One region of the Oribacterium sp. FC2011 genome, then DNA from elsewhere that is predicted to be linked to it. Evidence: riboswitches for the same ligand, from Rfam matches in the RefSeq annotation. Region 1 holds a riboswitch; the other holds the start of a gene.
What was found. A riboswitch is a leader RNA that binds a small molecule or an ion and turns the genes downstream of it on or off. The one in region 1 is predicted to bind FMN.
Positions count from the first base shown of each region.

Region 2: another riboswitch for FMN. It lies ahead of T357_RS0107960 (ECF transporter S component); the one in region 1 lies ahead of ribD (bifunctional diaminohydroxyphosphoribosylaminopyrimidine deaminase/5-amino-6-(5-phosphoribosylamino)uracil reductase RibD).

Region 1 covers NZ_JNJM01000007.1:48,620-51,975, forward strand. Annotated here, with positions in the region: gene ribD (bifunctional diaminohydroxyphosphoribosylaminopyrimidine deaminase/5-amino-6-(5-phosphoribosylamino)uracil reductase RibD) at 15-1,244, opposite strand; FMN riboswitch at 1,526-1,639, opposite strand; gene T357_RS0107085 (SIR2 family protein) at 1,945-3,356, opposite strand, start outside.
Region 2 covers NZ_JNJM01000008.1:60,143-63,498, reverse strand. Annotated here, with positions in the region: gene T357_RS0107975 (hypothetical protein) at 1-406, opposite strand, end outside; gene T357_RS0107965 (hypothetical protein) at 687-1,118, opposite strand; FMN riboswitch at 1,402-1,516, shown strand; gene T357_RS0107960 (ECF transporter S component) at 1,670-2,296, shown strand; gene T357_RS0107955 (creatininase family protein) at 2,473-3,273, shown strand.

The DNA.
Region 1 (3,356 bases):
TCTAAAACGTCTGTCTAACTGACAGTTTTACCTGAAACTACATATCTGATCAGAATGTCTTCACCGATTTGTTCCACATCTTTTATCTCGCATCTGTAGGCGTCCTCTGGATTATCCACTCCCAAACCCATGACCGGAGTTTTTGCATTACCGGCAAAAATCTTTGGTGCGATAAAAGCATCAATTTCATTTACGATTCCTGCCTTCAATGCGCTTTCGTTGAGTGTTCCTCCGCCCTCCAGAAGTATGCTGTCGATTCCTCTTTCACCAAGGATAGTCATCAGTTTTTGGAGATCAACACCGGACTCGGTTATCCTTTCTTCCGGACAACAATTGATGACCGTGATCCCGGCTTTACCAAGCTCCTTTAGTTTGAAAGCTATATCTCTTAAACACAGATCTTCATGAAATCCTGAATCCTCATGACTATCACCCATGATCAGGTTTTCAGATATATCATGGGAAAAATCGTGCTCCGGATCTAACTCACCAACGGGAATCCCGGGAAAACCACAAGCCACGATGGTGCTGTAATCATCAGCTGTCTTTACAATTTCATAATCAAGCGGAATTCTCAATTGACTGTCACAAATGATCCTCACAGGTGACCTTCCTCCCGGTATCCGGCAATTCAGCATAGGATCATCTGCCAAAACAGTTCCTATTCCCACCATTATCCCCATATGAGCATGTCTCATTTCCTGAACCCGCCTTCTCGCCTCTTCCCCCGTGATCCATTTGGATCTGCCGGTTTTTGTTGCGATTTTTCCATCCATGGTCATGGCATACTTCATAGTGACATAAGGCTTTTTTGTGGTCATAAAATGAAAGAAAACCGGATTCAGTTCATCACACTCATCCTTTAGAAAATCCTCCACCACTTCGATCCCATTCTCTTTCAGAAACCTTACTCCTTTTCCTGCCACCTTCGGATTTGGATCCCGGGAACCTATCACCACCTTCTTTATCCCGCTCTCCAGAACAGCTTCGGTACAGGGCGGCTGCTTCCCGTGATGACAGCAGGGCTCCAGTGTCACATACAGTGTTGCACCTTCCGCACTCTCAGACAGATTTTTTATAGCATTACGCTCTGCGTGAAGACTTCCGTACCGTTCATGAAACCCTTCTCCGATAATGTTTCCGTCCTTTATAATTACCGCTCCGACCAAAGGATTTGGATGGCACCATCCTTCTCCCAGCCTTGCCAGCTCAATTGCACGACGCATATATTTTTCATTTTCCAATGGGACTCCTCTCTGATCCTGGGAACTGCCTATTCTTAAGACATAAAATATTTTTTATTAGCCAATAAGCTTACATCTGAATGTCAAATATTAAGACTCGAAAAACAGCATTAAGAGGTGATGAGAAGGAAGAAGAAATATTGAAATCCTGAAACATTTCAATATTATTTGAACATTCATTTATAAGAGCTAAAGTAAATCGTTTTTTCATAAAAAAACCCCGAAACATAACTGTTTCGGGGTTGATATACCTAGCAAAAAGAAAACCGATATTTCGATTTCTCTATCTTCTTCCATCCAGACTATACTGTCGGCCCCGGAATCTAACCGGATCCTGCCATAAGGCTCGCGGGCTTTACCGCCGATAAGGAATTTCACCTTCCCCGAAGATCATATTCATTTTTAAAGATGATTTAATCATCTGTTTCTTTTGGAATCATATACCATTATTTCGTTCATGTAAAGCAATTTATTTACCGTAGACATTATTCAAGTTACTGAGAATACAAAGCTGCTCCAAATATCAAAAACATATTTACATAATCATATCCTAATTGTATAATTAACAAGAACTAGATTACATAGCGTTTTTGCGTTCGGTGTCTATTTATAGATGCTTAATTCAAAAGCGTTGATGACGGAATTACAAGGGCTTCACGAGCGGTGTTTGTTTACAAATGCTTTAGTCGTGAAGTTCTTTTTATTTCCGCCACTTTAAATAGTCATACACCAATATCAGTCTTCTAATATGGCTTCTTGTTCCATCTGGAGCAGTTTCTAATACATTAGCATCATTAGAAAAAATTTCTTGTAATACTTTTTCTAGTTCAGATACATCTATCTTGTCTTCAGGCAGATGTGAAATCAATCTTGTCGCTCTTTCTAACGATGATTTCTCTTGATTCCATATTTGCATCACTGATGTATATTGACCTAAACATCTCCTATTTCTCTTTATTGTATTGGATATGATGTGTTCAAAGTCCAATGCTGCAGCAACTTTTTCACATTCCTCGAATTTCTTAGTAGCCTCATTTAAGTATTTATTTATTGGTAATCGGCCTGAGTTCTGCTTTATCAACGAAGGAAATGCATATTCTAAAAGATCATCAGCTGCAAAATCAAGATCGTTTAATATGACATTTCTATACCACTCATTTGGTCTTATTCCACTAAGTCCCTTGAGTCCGTAATCCGACATTTTTCCAATTGATAAAACTAATTCCTCATCTCCTACCCTTTTATCGTCCAATGCTGCCACTCTCAAATGTCCCGTTGGTACACTTGTGATAGTATAGTCATAAATCTCCTGTTTAAATCTTCGTAAAATCTTAACAGGCAATTTTGCTCTTTTGTTCTCTAAAGCCTTATATAATAGCATAAAATCTGACAGTATTACTCTTTTCATTGAAAGAGGCTTATCTCCTGCCATAATCACATAAGGCGTGATTTCAGTTCCAACAAAATTTTCCCTATATTCTACAAATATAAATCTATCTTCCAACATTTTAAGCTGCTCATCATTTAAGCATTCAACTATAGCTTTTATGATATTGATAATATTTGAATCACTTATAGAATAGCCCATAAATATTATTGGATATTCCATAAAAATCGTAAGAAGCTTTGCTGCAAGATATGCGCTTTTAGATTCAAACTCAACATAGTCATCCTCATTGATTACTATACTATCAGGCTTATCTATATCCCCATGTATTTTATATATTTCAGCCACACCTTGTAATGCAGAAAAAATAAGCTCATTTTGTCCTACAAAAGTGGAATATCCACCAAAAATTTGTTCAAGAAGTTTATCATAATTTGTAGTAATAACCCCTGATATACTCCTTTCAGACAATTGCCTGAGTTCATCTAACTCCTCTTTATAACTATCTTGCCTCAGACAATTGTTTCTTATATACTCTGCGATTTCAACCTTAAATGGAGATACCCCTCTATGTATCGCTTCTAATGCGTGTTCATCAGATGTTCTAATAGCAGGTTCTGCAAACCATTTTGCATCGTAATCCTTTTGAATTAACTCAGCAATCTTTGGCATAATTCCAGCCTTGCATTCATCAGATTTTGCTTTATTTTCAAAAGCATTATATG
Region 2 (3,356 bases), on a different contig from region 1:
TTTCAGTTGAAACAGCCTCAGTTTTCTCTTCGTTTGCAACAGCTTTTTTTGTATTGGATGCCTCTATCGTGTCTGCCGCGTTTATAACGGGTATCGTAACCTTTGAAGATTCTGATGATGAAGCTGACGATACATTTTGTGTCGTGATAGTCTCTGCGGTCTGGACATTGACAGCAGCTGTTATAACCGGTGTAACAGCTTTGCCTGAAGCGACTTCAGAACCCGGCTCAACGCCGATAGCAGCAGACGATTTATTCTGACTGTTTGATGTTGTATATGCAGATGTGGAAGAGGGCAGTGAAGAAACTGTCACTACATTGTCCGCCATCGCAGGTATCGCAAAGCCGGATATCATAACCCCGCTTAACATCATTGATACCAATAACTTACCCGGTATTTTATTCATAACTCTAACCCCTTACTTTAGGATACAGGTGTTTTTGAAGATCATATGGCTATCCATTCATTACGCGAAGATCCTGAAATAAGCACCAGTCCCTAAGTTCATTATATTCCAAAAGGCACTTGCAAAATGTTACATTTATTCTACGTTTTTCCATCAAAACATGTATAAGAGATTCACTGTCTCCCGGAAAAATCAAAAAAATGGAGCCCATATCAATGACCTCTATACAATCATTGATATGGGCTCCGATTTTCTTAGTGAAAACCGTTATGCACTAAAATTAGTTAGCGCCGTGAGTTGCCTCATATGTTGCATTGGCAATAGCTGCTAAATCAGCTGAAGTAACTACAGGTGCTACAACTACTGTATTGCCTGCTAACTCTTCCTTTGCAAGCTCAATAGTGTTGTTAGCCTGAGCTGCTGCTGCCTTGGAATTGGCAATTCTTGACTCTGTTGTGTTCTGAGCAAGCTTGATTCCCTGTGAAGCGTTTGCAATTGCTGCAGCTGCTTCCTCACCACCTACTGACTGAACATAAGCATCCCATGAAGCCATGATAGCATCATGCTTTGCATTAGCGTCATTGGCAGCAAGAGCTGATCCTGAATATGGATCAATGTTGCGAACCTGTGATGATGCAAATGCAGGAACTGCCATTGAAGCTGCGATTACGCCTGTCATTGCGACAGCTAAGATTTTCTTAGAAGTTTTCATCTCAATATACCTCTTTTGCATTTTTTACCACTTTGGGTGATACATAATTACCTTGCCTATTATACAGCAAATAATTAAGATTTCCATAATTTTTTCAATATTTTTACAAAAAATGTACTTAATCATTTCGAAATACACTTGAAACAGTTCTCACCAACGAGAGTGGTCCCCCGTGGATTTTCCCAGGATTTCTCATAAAAATGTATTGTGAACCCTCACCGTATACAAAATCACCTGTTGACAGTCCTGCCTTCTGATGCTAGTCTAAAGTCAGAAAACGAAATAAGTTCTTCGGGGCAGGGTGTGATTCCCTACCGGCGGTATAGTCCGCGAGCCTTTGTGCATGAACCGGTGTGATTCCGGTACCGACAGTATAGTCTGGATGAGAGAAGAAAACGTGAAATAAACGACGATTTATCTCAGTACCCGAATTTCAGGTACTGAGATTTTTTTCGTTACCGGGCATTTCCGGTTCGATTATAGATCGAAATTTCAACCATCTCAAAGAGCTTGTTTCCTCAATTATCATTATAATTTTGGAGGACAACATTATGACAAACAGATCAAACATTCAGAAAATGGTTTACACCGGACTTCTTGCAGCTCTTGCGGGAGTGCTCATGTCCCTTGAATTCAGCATTCCTTTCTTCCCGCCGTTCTACAAGATAGACTTCAGTGATATGCCGAGCGTAATCGCACTTTTCACTCTCGGACCATTTTCCGCATTCTTTGTTGAAGTTTCAAAGCTTCTCATCAAGCTTTTCACAGTGGGAACAAACAGCATGTATGTAGGTGAGGTTTCAAACCTTCTTGGAGCGTTTATTTTCATCGTTCCTATGTGGCTCATGTACAAGAAGTCTGATAAGTCCATAAAGAGCATTGCCATCTTACTCATCACCAATGTTTTCATCCGCACCGCATGGATGTGCTTCTGCAATGCTTTCATCACACTTCCTATGTATGCCAAGGCCATGGGCGTAAGCATTGACGATGTTGTGGTTATGGTATCTTCGGTAAATCCTCTCATCAAGAATCTTCCGACCTTTATCATCCTTGCAACAATTCCGTTTAACCTCATCAAGCTCACTTTGGTTTACACACTTTCATATGTGATCTTCAGCAGAGTAAGGGCTGCTGTTCCAGGGTTTCGTTCAATGAACAGCGCAGCACAGGCATAACTTCAGGTTTTATGGAGACATTTATTTCCATATCATAAGATCATCAGGTGGCGAATGTTTCCGATCCGGAGGCATTCGCCTTTTCTTTACTGTAGTGAAGACCGGGTAAAAGAGTTTCCGTGAGTCCCCGGGGCTTTAATCAGTAACCTTATTTCACCTTCAAACAGGAGACTATCATGATTCAGAATTACAGAGATTTAACCAGAAAAGAAATGGAAGCTATCGACAAGGACCGAACTATGGTCCTCATACCTCTCGGCGCCATAGAACAGCATGGGTCGCAGGCACCTCTGGGCACAGATTCAATGATAGCGGAAGCGATGCCCAAATACGTTAAAGAAGAGCTTGAGAAAATCGATCCTGATTTCCCCATGCTCATTTTTCCTGTAATCCCGGTGGGACTTTCCATAGAGCATCTTAATTTCTCCGGCTCCGTTTCCTTTAAGCCGGATACCTACTACCACATGCTTTATGACATTGCTGAGTCTATACAAAATCACGGCTTCAAGAAGCTTGTTTTCCTTATTTGTCACGGAGGAAACCGTCCGGTGGCTGATATTCTTTCAAGACAGCTACGTCATGATTTCGGAATCTTCACCTTTGTTCTGACATCAGGTGCTTTCCTGGATCCTGAAGTTCAGGCCACCATAAGCCCGGATAATCATTGGGATTTCCACGGAGGAGAGATGGAAACCTCCATGATCATGGCGATTCACCCTGAAACCGTCAAACTTGAGCTTTCGGAAACCGGCTACAAAGACGGAGGCTACAAAGGAAAGAAAATCCTGAATTTTTCAGGTGAAGCTGCCATCAATTGGATGGGAGAGGACTTAAGAACTTCCGACGGAAAGCCTATCGGAATCGGAGGCGATCCCCGTGGCGCCACATCCGGAAAGGGCGAGATTATTTTCAGACGTTCCGCAGAAAAACTTGCAAAGGCACTCCTTGAAGTCCGGGACTGGGACATTAACGCATAAAACCCGTAACAGTTCAGCCGACAATGGATTTAATCAATTCCGGAGTCTCGCAGACAGTTTATCTGATTATGAAACTTTTGATT